Regions from separate parts of the Janthinobacterium tructae genome, predicted to be linked through region 1. Evidence: predicted binding sites of a transcription regulator. Region 1 holds the regulator's gene; each other region holds the start of a gene.

Evidence for each region. Region 1 encodes FNR, which switches genes on or off when oxygen is low (the NO sensors DNR and NnrR bind a similar motif). Its sites were predicted from a motif close to TTGATNNNNATCAA; they were not measured.
Region 2: the regulator FNR is predicted to act here: its motif matches at 2,444-2,457, upstream of paaA (1,2-phenylacetyl-CoA epoxidase subunit PaaA).
Region 3: the regulator FNR is predicted to act here: its motif matches at 1,942-1,955, upstream of FJQ89_RS02825 (lipid-binding SYLF domain-containing protein).
Region 4: the regulator FNR is predicted to act here: its motif matches at 2,117-2,130, upstream of FJQ89_RS04915 (XrtA system polysaccharide chain length determinant).

The regions. Positions count from the first base shown of each region.
Region 1 covers NZ_CP041185.1:4,184,497-4,188,333, forward strand. The annotation lists gene ccoP (cytochrome-c oxidase, cbb3-type subunit III) at 1-124, shown strand, start outside; gene ccoG (cytochrome c oxidase accessory protein CcoG) at 129-1,511, shown strand; gene FJQ89_RS18310 (FixH family protein) at 1,614-2,138, shown strand; gene fnr (fumarate/nitrate reduction transcriptional regulator Fnr) at 2,142-2,900, opposite strand; gene FJQ89_RS18320 (response regulator) at 3,140-3,837, shown strand, end outside.
Region 2 covers NZ_CP041185.1:3,475,221-3,479,057, reverse strand. The annotation lists gene FJQ89_RS15210 (M14 family metallopeptidase) at 1-839, opposite strand, end outside; gene FJQ89_RS15205 (hypothetical protein) at 980-1,234, shown strand; gene paaX (phenylacetic acid degradation operon negative regulatory protein PaaX) at 1,345-2,274, opposite strand; gene paaA (1,2-phenylacetyl-CoA epoxidase subunit PaaA) at 2,542-3,531, shown strand; gene paaB (1,2-phenylacetyl-CoA epoxidase subunit PaaB) at 3,560-3,837, shown strand, end outside.
Region 3 covers NZ_CP041185.1:608,140-611,976, forward strand. The annotation lists gene FJQ89_RS02815 (Crp/Fnr family transcriptional regulator) at 1-342, opposite strand, end outside; gene FJQ89_RS02820 (Crp/Fnr family transcriptional regulator) at 345-1,061, opposite strand; gene FJQ89_RS02825 (lipid-binding SYLF domain-containing protein) at 1,145-1,876, opposite strand; gene FJQ89_RS02830 (Hsp20/alpha crystallin family protein) at 2,166-2,615, shown strand; gene FJQ89_RS02835 (SagB/ThcOx family dehydrogenase) at 2,656-3,300, shown strand; gene FJQ89_RS02840 (hypothetical protein) at 3,337-3,705, opposite strand.
Region 4 covers NZ_CP041185.1:1,116,618-1,120,454, reverse strand. The annotation lists gene FJQ89_RS04920 (XrtA-associated tyrosine autokinase) at 1-428, opposite strand, end outside; gene FJQ89_RS04915 (XrtA system polysaccharide chain length determinant) at 448-1,977, opposite strand; gene FJQ89_RS04910 (XrtA/PEP-CTERM system exopolysaccharide export protein) at 2,230-2,853, shown strand; gene FJQ89_RS04905 (N-acyl amino acid synthase FeeM domain-containing protein) at 3,055-3,801, shown strand; gene FJQ89_RS04900 (S1 family peptidase) at 3,803-3,837, opposite strand, start outside.

The DNA of each region.
Region 1 (3,837 bases):
AACCGTACGCAAGGGACGCAACAACACCATGCCGGCCTTCAGCGATTTCCTCGGCGAGTCCAAGGTCCACGTGCTGTCGGCCTATGTCTGGAGCCTGTCGAATCCCCAGACGTCCGTGAAATGATGTAATGGAACCTCAAGTCATCAAGATGTATGCGGCCCGCGAGCAGATCTACCCTCGCGAGGCCAAAGGACGCTACGCTACCTGGCGATGGGTATGCGTATGGCTTACTCAGCTGGCGTTCTACGGCTTGCCGTGGTTGACCTGGAATGGCAGGCAAGCCCTGCTGTTCGATTTGACCACGCGCAAGTTCTACATTTTCGGCGTCGTGCTGTGGCCCCAGGATTTCATCTATCTGGCGGCCCTGCTGATCATCTGTGCGTATTTGTTGTTCCTCGTCACGGCCATCGCCGGGCGGGTGTGGTGCGGGTTCTCTTGCCCGCAAACGGTATACACGGAAATCTTCCTGTGGGTCGAACGCCGCATCGAGGGTACGCGCAGCGCGCGCATGGCCCTCGACAAGCAGGGACCGTCCGTGCGCAAGGCCTTCAAGAAGACGGCCAAGCACCTGGCATGGGGCGCCATCGCCCTGTGGACGGGCTTTACCTTTGTCGGCTATTTCACGCCGATCAAGGAACTGGCGCGCGAGGTGACCACCCTCAATTTCGGTCCCTGGGAATGGTTCTGGGTCTTGTTCTACAGCCTGGCAACCTACGGCAACGCGGGCTGGCTGCGCGAGCAGGTGTGCAAATACATGTGCCCCTACGCGCGCTTCCAGAGCGCCATGTTCGACCAGGACACCCTGATCATCACTTACGATGCCAAGCGCGGCGAACCGCGTGGCGCCATCAGCAAGAAGGCTGGCAACAACGACAAGCTGGGCGATTGCATCGACTGCACCCTGTGCGTGCAAGTATGTCCGACCGGCATCGATATCCGCAACGGCCTGCAGTATGAATGCATCGGCTGCGCCGCCTGCGTCGATGCCTGCAATACCGTGATGGACAAGGTCGACCGGCCGCGGGGACTGGTACGCTACAGTACCGACCATGCGATGGAAAACAACTTCAATTCGAAGCAGATCCGCCAGCGCGCCATGCGCCCGCGCGTGCTGATCTACACTTCCATCCTGGCCCTGATCATCATTGCCGTGTGTACCTCGCTGGCCCTGCGCACGCCCCTGAAAATGGACGTGATCCGCGACCGCGGTTCGATGGGACGCGAAGTGGAAGACGGCATGATCGAAAACGTCTACCGCTTGCAGATCATGAATACCTCGGAGCAAACCCAGCACTTTAAAATCAGCGCTTCCGGCTTGCCCGGCCTGACCTTGCTGACGCGCGAAGAGGTGACCTTGCAGCCGACGGAAACGCTGGGTTGGCCGATCCGCCTGCGCGTGCCGCACGGCGTGGGAGAAAAGGGTTCGAACAAGATTGCGATCGAATTGCACTCGCTGGACGACCCGTCGCTGCATGTGCGTGAAAGCGCGGTATTCATCGTGCCGCGTTAACAAGGAAAGGCGGACGGGGACCGGGTGCCCTCGCCGCCGCCATGAAGTTGCAGGAAGGCCAGTCCCCGCATGGGGATTGGCCGATTAAACAGGAGAAATATCATGTCCGACAGTCTCAAGCTGCAAGCCCCCGTTGCCCCGTGGTACAAGCATCGCTGGCCATGGCTGCTGATGATCGGTCCCGGCCTGTCCGTGGTCGTCGGCAGCTGCATGGCGTATATCGCGTTTACGCAGCCCGATGCCTTGGTGGTGGGTGATTATTACAAGCAGGGCAAGGCGATCAACCAGGACTTGCGGCGCGATACGATCGCCAGCGACCTGGCGATGGATACCAGCCTGTCCTATGATGTGGCGTCAGCGCGCCTGAGTGGTTCAGTGCACAGCTTCGGCAAGGCTTACCAGGGTCCGTTGCAGCTGCATCTGGCGCATGCGACCCTGCCGGAAAAGGATATCAAGCTGCTGGTGCAGCCCGATGCGGCCGGCAATTTCTCCGTGGCGCTGCCGATGCTCGAGCGCAGCCGCTGGCAAGTACTGGTGGAAAACGACAAACGCGAGTGGCGCCTGTCCGGCATCTGGACCTGGCCGCTGCAGCGCAGCATCGCGCTGCATGCCGATGAAGAGCTGTAAGCCTTATTTGCAGACGTCCGTGCCGGCCGTGATAGCTTTTAACTTGGCCGGCTGCAAGATCTCGATCTCGCGGTTGGAGACGCGCAGCCAGCCTTCCTTCTTGAATTTCGACAATAAACGGCTGACGCTCTCGATGGTCAGCCCCAGGTAATTGCCGATTTCCTCGCGCGACATGCGCAGCTGAAATTTGCTGGCCGAATAGCCACGCGCTTCATAGCGCGAGGCCAGGTTGACGATAAAGGCGGCAAAACGCTGGGTCGCCTGCATATTGCCCAGCAACAGCATGACGCTTTGCTCGCGCGTGATTTCCTGGCTCATCATGCGATGGAAATGGCGCAGCAGGGTCGGCATATTGCCCAGCAATTGTTCCAGGCTGGAAAAAGGAATTTCACACACTTCGCTGTCTTCCAGCGCCACCGCATTACAGTGGTGGCGGTCGGCGCTGATGGCGTCCATGCCCAGCAGTTCGCCAGCCATCTGGAAACCCGTCACCTGCTCTTCACCGCCCGGATTGATCTGGTACGTCTTGAAGTGCCCCAGGCGGATCGCGTACAGATTCTGGAACGAGTCGCCGATGCGGAACAGCGAGGCACCGCGCACGATCTTGCGGCGGCGGCCGATGATCTGGTCCAGCCTGTCCATGTCGCCCACATCGAGGCCCATCGGCAGGCACAATTGATGCATGCTGCAGGTCGAGCATCGCGCACGCAACGCTTCCACGGTCACTGTGGGCATGGTGGGAGTGAGTAGCGCTTCAGTCATGTCGGTACCTTTTAGAAAATGCAATAACGAGTTTACTGCATACAGGGTTGCCGTGTGCCAATTTCACCGCATTTCCGCTGAATAAACGACGTTCTGACTTTAATTATATGGCAACATCGTTAAAAGCCCATGTGGGAAAGGCAATTTGCGCGGCGCCGCTTGCCAAGTTGATGTATTGATAGGAAAATTCCCGACAGCATTAGCTGCCGCCTGTACCACCCGGTACTGAAAAGGAAATCATGAAGCCTCTCGGCATCAAAGCAAAAGTCGCGCTGGTCACCAGCCTGACCTCGGTCGCCATGATCGCGCTGGTCACCATGATACAGGTGCAGCACATGCGCGCCGACTTCACCCGAGTACTGCTGAGCCAGCAATCTGCCCTGATCACCCGCACCGCTGCCGAGCTCGACGACAAGCTGGGCATGCTGCTGCAGATCGTCACCCTGACGGCCAGGCAGCAGCCGCCGGAACTGATCGCCCGGCCCGCCCAGTTGCGCGAATACTATGCGCGCCGCTCGATGCTGATACTGTTCGACGACGTGCTGGTGCTCGATGCGCAAGGCGCCATCGTGGCCGACATGCCGGAAGTGGCGGGGCGCGCCGGCATCAACGTCGCCGAGCGCGAGTATTTCCAGACCGTCCTGCGCACGCGCCAGCCCATGATCACCGAACCGATGCTGGGCAAGTCGAGCGGCATGCCCATCGTGCAGATGGTGGCGCCCGTGCTCACCGCCGATGGCCAGGTGGCCGGCGTGGTGATCGGTGTGCTGCGCCTGTACAAGGATAACCTGCTGGGACGCCTGCGTTCGGAAAAGATCGGCAAGAGCGGCTATTACTTCGTCCTCACGCGCGGCGCCGTGCCACGCTACGTGCTGCACCCCGAGACCAGCCGCTTGCTGCAGCCGCGCCAGCCGAACGCCAACCTGACCACCACGCA
Region 2 (3,837 bases), 710 kb from region 1:
GTGAAATTTTCCAGCGCATCGCTGCCGGCCACGAACACATAAGGCAGACCTTCGTCGCCATGGACGTCGAGGAACAGGTCGCAGCCGATTTCATGCATTTTCTGTTTCACCAGGAATACTTCCGGGCTGCGTTCCATGGTCGGCGTCATCCATTCACGGTTCAGGTTGGCGCCGGCCGCGTTGGTGCGCAGGTTGCCATGCACGGAACCGTCCGGGTTCATGTTTGGCACCACGTAGAAGACAGCGTCTTGCAGGCACTGGCGGGCAAACGGGTTGGCCTGGTCCAGCAAGGCTTCGAGCATGCCCTCGACAAACCATTCCGCCATCGTTTCACCGGGATGCTGGCGCGCGATGACCCAGACTTTTTTCTCGGCATCGGCGTCACCGACCACCAGCAGATTCATGTCGCGTCCTTCCACCGTGCTGCCCAAGTCGATCAGGCGCACCAGCGGCGACGCTTGCGCGCTGTCGATCAGGGCCAGATGGCGATCCCATGGGTACGGTTCGAAGTAGGCGTAGTACACGCTTTCTTCTTCCGGCGTATGGTTGATCGTCATCACCGTGCCGTCGAAGCTGGTTGGCACGCGGAACCAGGTTTCGCGGTCATAGCTGGCGACAGCCTGGTAGTCTTTCCAGCCGTCCGGGTAGGCCGACTTGCCTGCATTCATGAAGCGGATCGTGCACGCCTCGCCTTGCGCGCCTTGCAGGCGGAAATAAAACCACTGCGTGATGTCGGCGTGGGAATCCTTGCGGATGTTCAGCTCGATGGATTGGGCATCGTCGGCGCGCAGCACCTCGATCGCGCCGGCGTCGAATTGCTGGCTGATTTTAATGGTCATGAGTGTTCCTGATAAAAACATATGGGTTTTGCATCGTGTGCAATGGCGCGATGATACCCGTTTTAGCCGCGCCTTTGTGCTGGCGCAAACGACGCGGGAGATGCTTTGCTAACGTGGAAGCTCCGACACGGGAGAGCATCATGGACGACAACGGCAAGCACATACGCGAACTGGAAAAGAAAGTCAGCGCCCTCAGCGACGCCCTGGCGCACCTGGGCAAGGGCACCACCTTGCAGGAATTGCTGCGCATTCTGCGTTTTCCCGGCTATACGACGCCGGCCGAATTTACCTTCAATGCCGCCATTCTCGATACCATGCTGGTGCAGGCCAATGCGCTGGAAAAGCTGGGGCAGGATTTGCTGGCTGGGGCGAAGCAGGTGGCGGCAAAACAGTGAGCAGACAGTAACTGATTGCTGAACGCCTGAAAAATGTTCAGGGCAAGGCGCGGGGCCGCAGGCAGTACGAACGTACGCCCAGGCCCTGCAACGCCGCCATGGACGTTTTGTCAGGTGTTCAGGCCGCCAAAACGTTCAAAAAACCATGGCTCGACGTCGGGCGCCTGCTCATCCTCGCGCCGCAGGGTGGCCAGGATATGGTCCTCGGCCGCCGCATGGGTGATGCGGTACAGGTCGCGCGCCAGCGCATACGCCTGCGTGCCGGGCCACGGTTCGGGCAGCAGTTCGACGGGTAACTGCGGGTCGTGCAACTGCACGCGGCGGTAGGCGTGCGTCAGCAGCGAGCGGATGACGAAGGCTTGCTCGGCATCGAACACGGGCGCTTCTTGTAGCAAGGTCAGCAGGGGCTGGAAGCTGGCGATGAATTTTTCGTAGCCGGCCATCACTTCCGACAAGTCCCAGCATTCGCCCACCATGTCGCGCAGCGGGCGTGTGCTGACATCCGGCAACTCTGTAGTGTGGCAGACATACAACTTGCCCTGTACCTCGTTGCGCACCAGGATGTCTTCCAGCGCCTCCGCATTGCTGGCCGGATGGCCAAAGATGCCGGGAGAGATCAAGCCATAGCCAGCCCACAATAATTCCTTGCGCAGCGCCCCCCGCTCGGCGGCGCCGATGCTGCCGGCCGGCCCGATCACCAGGGTCCAGCTGCCATCCCAGTGCACGACCAGTGGCGCATAGATGCGGCGATACGCGCGCTCGAAGCGGGCCAGCGCCTCCGGGCGTATCGTATAGGCACTGCGGCGGCCGTCGCGTTGCGAGCTGAGCCAGCCCTCCTGGGCCAGGCGGAACACGCTGGTGCGCAGCAAGCGGTCATTCACGCCAAACGGTGCCAGCAGTTCGATCAGGCTGCCCAGCCAGATGGCACCGCCGCGCGGCACGATGGCGTCGCCGAAAATCGTCATCACCAGGGACTTTGAGCGCGGTGGGTCGCTTTCCAGGAAATCGGCTATCCATGCCGTGCAGCGGGTGTTCTTCATGTGGTTCCGGTCTGGCCGTGTTGCGGTCGATTCAATAAAAGCAGCAGTTTACTTGGCTGCGCGGGTAGCGCGTCAATAATTTGCCGGAAGCGCTGGTGGCACTTCGCAATGTTTTCTCATCAGCAATATCATACGCACAAAAAAGCCGCACAAGATACGAATTTTTAAAATGACTCACATCAAGTGTATGCAAATAGTTTTTTGTATCGTATTATCTGTAGATCGCACCGCGTTGCTGCGCAAAATCAAAGACATGGGAGACAGATCATGTACGCACAAATGGTTGAAACCGGCCTCAAGAACGTCCGTTCCATCGACGACATGGGCCAGGAAGAGCGCGCTTTTCAGGCGCGCATCGACGAAGGCATCAAGATCGAGGCCAAGGACTGGATGCCGGACGCTTACCGCAAGACCCTGATCCGCCAGATTTCGCAGCATGCGCATTCGGAAATCGTCGGTCAATTGCCCGAAGGCAACTGGGTCACGCGCGCACCGACCTTGAAACGCAAGTCCATCCTGCTGGCGAAGATCCAGGACGAAGCCGGTCACGGCTTGTACCTGTACAGCGCTGCCGAGACCCTGGGCGTGTCGCGCGACGATCTGCTCGCTGCCTTGCACTCGGGTAAAGCCAAGTATTCCAGCATCTTTAACTATCCCACCCTGTCGTGGGCCGACATGGGCGCCATCGGCTGGCTGGTTGACGGCTCCGCCATCATCAACCAGATTCCCCTGTGCCGCTGCTCGTATGGCCCGTATGCACGCGCCATGATCCGCGTCTGCAAGGAAGAATCATTCCATGCACGCCAGGGCTACGACATCATGATGTCGCTGTGCAAGGGTACGCCAGAGCAGAAAGCCATGGCGCAGGATGCGCTGAACCGCTGGTGGTGGCCGTCCCTGATGATGTTCGGCCCGTCCGACGCCGCCTCCGTCAACAGCGCCCAGTCGGCACAATGGCGCATCAAGCTGTTCTCGAATGACGAATTGCGCCAGCGCATGGTTGACCAGACCGTGCCGCAAATCGAGTACCTGGGCTTGACCGTGCCCGATCCCGACTTGAAGTTCAATGCGGAAACGGGCCACTATGAATTCGGCGAGATCGACTGGTCCGAGTTCAACAATGTGTTGAAGGGCAATGGTCCGTGCAACCGCGAGCGCCTGCAAACGCGGGTCAAGGCGTATGAAGACGGCGTATGGTTCCGCGATGCCTTGCTCGCGTATGCAGATAAACAAGCCGCAGTCAAAGCGGCAGCGTAAATACACAAGACAGATAGGGGAGAGCAACATGAGCAAAGAATGGCCATTGTGGGAAGTTTTCATCCGCAGCCAGCACGGCCTGGCGCACAAGCATGTGGGCAGCCTGCACGCCTCCGACGCCACCATGGCGGTCAACCATGCGCGCGACGTCTACACGCGCCGCAATGAAGGCGTGAGTATCTGGGTGGTGCGCGCGGCCGATATCGTCGCCAGCAGCCCTGGCGACAAGGGCGCCCTGTTCGAACCGTCGAACAGCAAAGTGTACCGCCATCCCACCTTCTTCCCGATGCCGGAAGAAGTCAAGAA
Region 3 (3,837 bases), 2.7 Mb from region 1:
GAGCGCCGTCGTTGAGTCGGTGTAGCGATCGAGGTCGAGGCTGTCGAGTCCCAGCAGTTCGCCTGCACTGGCGAATCTGGTAATGCACGGTTTTCCATGCTGGTCTGCCTGAAAGGACTTGAACTGGCCACTGCGAATGGCGTACCAGCGACCGTGCACCGGTTCATTGACACCTTGCAAGGCATCTCCCCGCACCAGGCGATGCTGCTGCAGCACCAGGCCGCTGACCCTGGCGCAATCCGCGTCGCTCATGCCTGCTGGCAAACATACGCCGCGCGCATTGCACTCGCAGCATGAAAGAGGAGAGGCCGCATCGCTGGCGGAACTGGAGGTCTCGTACATGATTAACTCGTCGAAGAGTGGCTGAAGGCCAGCGGATGCTGGGCGGCATGCAGGGGGGCGGGGTGCGCGGCAGTGGCGATCAGTTCCATTGCGCTGGCGTCGAGGAGCGCAATGTAGCGGTTTTCCAGCAAGATGAGGCCGGTCTGCTTGAAGTGATGCATGACCCTGCTGACGCTCTCCGGCGACAGGTGCAGGTGGTTGCCGATGTCACAGCGCGACATGGGCAAGCGATAGCGTGGCGGCGCGCCCTCCAGCCTGCTGTGCCGCCTGGCCCGGTCGAGCAGAAAGGCGGCCAGTCGCTGTTCGGCCGTGGTGTTATGCCATTGCACGGTGCTCGTGCGCATTTCCCGAATGCCGAGTGCGAGCAGGCGATGCAATATGGTCAGCTGTTGGCGCAAGACGGCGCAGCTGATCGCATACACTTCACTGTCTTCCAGCGCCACTGCAGTACAGGCATGCCTGTCAAGCCCGATACTGTCGAGCGCAAGGAAGTCCCCGCTGGCAGGGAAACCGGTGATTTTTCTTTCCCCCGTCTCATCCGTACGATAGTGCTTGAAACTGCCGGCGTGTATGAAAAACACATAGTCGGCGACGGGATCACCGGCGCGATACAGGCTGGCATTGCGCCTGAGCCACTGGCGCTGGCCACCGACGGCGTGATCGGGCAACAGCTGCGCATGGGGAAATGCGCGGGCGGCAAGTGTCGTGTCGTTATGCATCAGATCCTCGCATGCCAGGGCGCGCAACCCTGCGGCCTGAGCACCAAGATAGTGAGGGAAGTCATGGCCTCATGCTCCTGCCGCTAGCGGTCCGGCGCACTGGCTGTCGCAAGCGCTTGCTGCAGCCCTTGTGCCTGGTCATTGCTGACATGGTCCGCCAGCACGTCGCTGGCGGACAGCGTACGGTGGTAGTAGGCGTCGGTCAATTGTTCGTCGTAGCGGATATCGTCCACACTGACTGCGACCGCATCGGCGAACAGGCCTTTCGCGCTCGACCAGGCGATCACATCGCCCTTGCCAACGGTTGCGCGTGCCACTTTTTTCCAATTGCGGACAGTCAATCCTGCATCCGCACTGACGGAAAAGCTGCTGCGCTGCAGGAATTGCTGCATGGCACGGTCGTTGAGCAACACGAACACGAATGGTCCCGCTTCCACGCCGGCCTGCAGCCCGATGCCCAATGTGCCCAGTTTGAAGAATGCGGGAGCGCTCCAGCTGCCGTTCTCCCGCTTGCGCAGCAGCACGCCGGTGCCGCCGCTGGCGCCAATGGCCAGCGCCGCGCGGCGGTAGGAGGGCAGAATGAAGACTCCTTTCGACCAGCGCAGCGCTTCCGTCATCAGCGTATCCTTTTCCAGCAAGGCCACGGCAGTGCGCGCGTTGTCGACATGCTGATTTGCCATCGCTTGCAATTGCACTTTTGCGATTTCCTGGTCGGACGCAAGTCCCTCCTTCGGCTGGGTCAGGGCGAGCATGGGAGCGCAGGCGAGCAGGGTGCCGCACAGCAGGCTGCCAAGCGGTTTCATATGGGCAATCATGGCCTTACTCCTGTTTTAGAGGGACAACTGTCTTTCACACTACAGGCAGGCAGCCACCACTTGCCATGATCTGTATCAATCCCGTGCTCGAATCGTGTCGGGCAGCCGCTGTGCCATCGGCGATGGCTGTCAACTGCGCCCGGCCTGCGTCCGCAGATTAGCGTCGCTCTTGATATCGATCATTTTTCAAGCAGACAGGCGCAAGCTGGCCCTTTATAGTGACTTTGGGTACACGCTTGCCGCTGCCCGGATTTCACTTGCGGCATCAATTTTTTCAGGAGGCAAAGAGATGGCTCACCATATGACGCATTTTGATCCGCTCAGCGACATCGCAAGGTTCGATCCCTTGCGCAGCATGGATGATTTCTTCAAGGATATGGGTTTCAAGGATGCGCTCAAGGATTTCGCCCGCCCGTCGCCGATCCGGCTCGACGTCACGGAAAACGAGCAGGCTTACCTGATCAAGGCTGAATTGCCAGGCTTTAAGGTGGAAGACATCTCGGTCGATATCGATGGCAACCGCGTTGCGATTTCGGCCGAAGCGAAGCAGGAACACGCCGAGGGCAATGGCCAGAAAGTCGTGCGCCGCGAGCGCTATGTGGGACAGTATTTCCGCAGTTTCTCCCTGGGACAGGACATCGACACCGCCACGTCCACCGCCAGATACCGTGACGGCGTGCTCGATCTGGAGCTGCGCAAGCTGGTCGGCGGCAGTGCGAAGCGCCTGCAAATCAGTTAAGGCAAGAATGGACAGCCGATTTTCAGGTAAGGGAGGGAAAGTGAAAAAAAATGTACTCACAAGCGAACCTTTGCCGTTGATGGGGCCGGGAACGTTCGAACTCGATGCCGACATCAGTGCCCTGGGCATGGCCTTCATCGAGGTGTTGAAATTGCGCCAGTCGCAGCGCGATTTCAGCGAGCGCGAGCTGTCCTGGTACCGGCTGTCGCGCCTGCTGTGGGCCGCCGATGGCTGCAACCGCCCCGGCACGGGCCATCGAACGGCGCCATCGGTCTGCAATGCGCAGGAAATTGACATCTATGTCGCCATGTCCAGCGGCCTGTACCGATATGATCCGCTTGCGCCGTCATTGCGCCAACTGAGCGGCGTCGATATCCGGGCCGTAACGGGCAAGCAGGATTTCGTGGCGACGGCGCCCGTCACCCTGCTGTACGTCGCCGATTTGTCGCGCATGCCGCCCGAGGAGCAGGCCAGGCAGTTGCTGTTTGCCGCCCTCGATGCGGGCCACATCAGCCAGAACGTGTACCTGTTTTGCGCCGCCGAGGGTCTGGCGGTGGTATCGCGTGGCTGGTTCGACCAGGGGGAGCTGGCCGCGGCCATGGGTCTGACGGATGGACAGCACGTGATGCTGGCGCAATCGCTAGGCTATCCGCTGGCTGTCGCGGCGCCACCGCGCTACTCCTGAGTAGCGGGCCGGCTGGGGCGGGCATGCCGCCCAGGCCTAGGGCGCACCGATTTTCTGCCACTGTTTGTAGCCGTCATAGAGGGATGAACTGCCGCCTTCCACCATGTTGCGCTGCATGTCGAGCAGGATGGCGAGCAGATTGACGCGGTAATCGTTGCCCAGCGTACACTGCGCTTTCAGACTGGCCGGATCGAACGCGGACAAGTGGGTGGCGCCTTTCTGTTGCACGCACTGCAGCAGCGTGTTCATGTTGGCCTGTGACAGGTCCTGCAGATAACGCAGGGACAGGCGCGCTGCGTCGGCGCCATTGTCGAGCGTGTGCTGCGCCATCGCATTGTAGCGATCAAGCAAGCTGCTGCTGCCCGAAGTGAGCAGGTTGGCAAATTTGATGTTGATGTCGGGCATGTTGGCTCTCCGGCGTTGGCGTGTCGCGGCACGCAGGGTCTGCAGGAAACGCAGTGATGACGTCAGTGTAGTAAACGCCATCCTTAGCGGAAGGCAGGCAATTGATGCGTATCAAGCGCAGCAATAATCTGC
Region 4 (3,837 bases), 3.1 Mb from region 1:
AGGCCCAGCACTTTCAGCACGGACGGGCGCGCCACGTCGGCATCGACCAGCAGCACCGTGATATCCATTTCCATGGCGATGCTCATGGCCAGGTTGATGGCGCAGTACGTCTTGCCTTCGCCGGGCATGGCGCTGGTGACGACGATCAGGTTGCCGTGGCGGATGGCCTCGGCGCCGCTGGCGCGCGCCTGGCGCAGCAGCGGGCGCTTGATGATGCGAAAATCTTCGGCCACCGAACTGCGCCCGCCTTCCTGCGTGAGCATGCCTTGCTCCGCCAGCCGGGCCAGGTTCAGGGGGCGGTAGCGGGGGTTGCCGGCCGCCGTTGCGCCATCATCCGCACCATCCGCAACATCTGGACCATAAGCCACGCTGGCCTCGGCCACGCCCAGGATCGTGGGTTCCTGCTTGCCGCTGTCCTTGCTGCTCATCGTCGCTCCCTTGGTGGCTCTAGAATTTCAGCAGCGCGGCCGTCATGACCCCGCCGTACAGAAGGAACAGGCTGCCCAGACAGCCGGCAAAGGCATAGCGGGCGCGGCGGCGGCGCACCTGCTGCAGCGGCGTCCAGTTCATCGATACCGTGCCCAGCACATTCAAGCCCGTGGCATCGCGCAGTTCGGCGGGGCTGAGGAAGGTGGGGCGCACCTGGCTGATCAGCAGTGCCGTGGCGATGCCGGCCACCAGGGCCGCGCCCAGCGCCGCGGAAAACAGCAGCGGACGGTTCGGGCCGACGGGCGCATATTGCACCGTGGGCGGGTCGATGATCTTGAAGGCCATCATCTCGGTGGTGGAACTGAGTTCGCCCGACAGCTTGGCCGCTTCGCGCCGGCCGATCAGCTTTTCATAGTTTTCCTTGTTGATGATGTAGTCGCGGTTCAGTTGCGCCAGCTGCGATTCCACCTCGGGCACGGCATTGCTTTGCGCCAGCAGGCGCTCATTGCGCGCGTTGTATTCCTGCACGCGGGCGCGGATGGCGGCCACCTTGGCGTCCGCGTCCGTCAGCGCCACCTTCAGCTGCTGCAGCATGGGGCTGTAGTTCTTGCCCGGATCGCCGGACGCCGTTTTCAGCTTGCTCTCCTCGATCTTGCGCTCTTCCAGCTGCGCAATGAGGCGCTTCGAGGCGATGATGTCGGGATGCAATTCCGTAAATTGCATGCGCAGGCTGTCCAGATTCTTGTTGAGCGAGCCGATGCGCTCATCGAGTTCCGGGTTCGTGATGGCCGAAGCGTTCGGCTCCAGGTCGAGCACCGGTTCGTCGCCTTCTATCTGGCTCAGGATGGCCTTGCGCGCCTGCTCCGCCTCGACCAGTTCCAGCTTGGCATTGTTCAGGCTATCGGATGACATCAGCAGCTGGCTGCCATAGTCGATGCCCTGGCGCGGCAGCAGCAGGTTGTTGCGGATCTTGAATTCCTTCACCAGGTTTTCCGCCGCGCTCAGCTTGTCCTCGTAATTCTTGATCTGCTCGTCGATGAATTGCACGGCTTTCTGCGAATCGCCCTTTTTTCCCTGGAAACTGCCTTCGACAAAGATGGTCAGCAGGCTTTGCACCACGTCGCGCACCAGCTTCGGGTCGCGCCCGCTGTAGCTGATGGTGTAGATATCGTAGGCGCTGGTGCCGCTGATCTTGATGCGGCTCATCAGCTCATCGAGCCGGGCTTCGTGTTCGCGCACGGTCTTCGAATTCAGGTCGAGGTCGACCATGCGCATGACGCGCTCCACGTTCGGGCGGCTGAGCAGGGTGCGGCTCATGATGGCCACCTGCTGTTCCGTGTTCGGCACGCTGGTCATGCCGGCCAACAGCGGCTTGAGGATGGTTTGCGTATCGACAAACACGCGCGCCGACGTCTGGAAGTCGTCGGGTAGCGTAATGACCTTGATGAAGCCGACTATTGCCACCAGCCACGCCACCAGCACCGCATGCCAGCGGTACTTCCAGATGCCTTTCAGGCTGGAAAGCAGTTGCTGTATCAATTGTTCCATGTCGCTTCCTTCTGGTGACGGTGCTGCACGGTCGATGGCTGGGCGGCGCGGACAACGGCGTCTTGCAAGAAATGCTTGCCTGTTGAGTAAGCAAAGTATAGGGCGCCTGTGAAGCAAGATTTCCCAAGATGATTGCTTCTTGATACGCCTCAAGGTTCCCTTGCCGGGTTTTAATAATCATAGGAAGTTCGCGGCCCAGGCTGGTTCTGCGGGGCCTGCCATGGACGCGCCATCGACTCGAAGAGGCCCCGCATGAATCCGTTTCGCCGTGCTTTTGTCTGCCACACGCTGCTCCTGGCCGGTAGCGCCAGCTTGCTGGGGGGCTGCCGCACACGCTATCCGCTGGCGCCCGCCGACGACAGCGCCCCCATGCACGACTATCTGATCGGCCCGGGCGACTCCGTCAACATCATCGTCTGGCGCAATCCGGAAGTGTCGCTGACGGTGGCCGTGCGGCCCGATGGCAAGATCACCACGCCGCTGGTGGAGGATTTGGCCGCCAGCGGCAAGACTTCGACCCAGCTGGCGCGCGATATCGAGCAAGCCCTGGGCAAGTTTATCCAGCAACCGGTGGTGACGGTCATCGTCACCAATTTCTCGGGCCCGTATGGCGAGCAGATCCGGGTCATCGGCGAGGCGGCCAAGCCGCAGGCGCTGCCGTACCGCCTCGGCATGTCGCTGATGGACGTGCTCATCGCCGTGGGCGGCATCACTGACTTTGCCGCCGGCAACAAGGCCAGCATCATCCGCATGCGCGACGGCAGCCAGCAGCAGCTGCGCGTGCGTCTGGACGATCTGCTCAAGAGTGGCGATATTTCCGCCAACGTCATGATGCGGCCGGGCGACGTGCTGCTGATACCGGAGAGCTTTTTTTAGCAGCAGGCTCGGCAATATCAAAACAGCACTTATATTTGTCAATTTGTACTTGCGGGCAAATTTCAGCATGCAATTTTGCTATTGAATAGTATATTTCTTCTGTTTTTTTTGCCTGACGCGGGAACTTCTCTGCTTTTTATCTTGTCACAAGGCATTGGCTTCAGTCCGTCTTGACGGCTGCCCAATGAACGTGAGGACAAGATGAGCTTTCAAGATGAACCTATTATTTCCTTCGACACGCCCGGTGCTTTCAGTGACCTGGTGGTGGGCGAGGGCCAGATCGACCCGGCCATGGAGCACGAGCTCGACCTGCAGCGCTTTCATATCCGCATGGCCAATTCGCGTGGCCGCCGCGAGGCGGCCAGTTTGCTGATCCGCAAGATGTATGGCTGGCGCGGCTATGCTGTCGATCCCGGCATCGCGCATGCGCTGAATAAAATTACCCTGTTTGCGGAAACGGCAGGCACCACCGTCGGCACCATGACCCTGTGCCTGGACAATGACGAGACGGGCTTGCCCGCCGATGAAAACTTTCGCGACAAGCTCGACGTGCTGCGCGAGCAGGGCCGGCGCCTGTGCGAACCGTCGCGCCTGGCCATCGACAAGGGCGTGAGCAAGCGCGTGTTCGCGGCACTGATTCATATTTCTTATATCTATGCCCACAATATTCACGGCTTTACGGATTACGTGATCGAAGTCAATCCACGTCATGTGGTGTTTTACAAGCGCATGCTGGGTTTCAAGGATTTTGGCGGCGAGCGAGAGTGCACGCGCGTGGGGGCGCCGGCCGTATTGCTGCGCCTGGACCTCGACTACATGGGGGCCCAGATCCGCAAATACGGCGGCATGATGGAACAGCATGGGGGTGAACGATCGTTTTACCCCTTTTTTTTTCCGACATGGGATGAACCAGGCATTACCGACCGGCTCAGGCAGGGGCGCAACTGATTCATTTGTTTTTCAGCAGGATCGCCTGCATGTGGC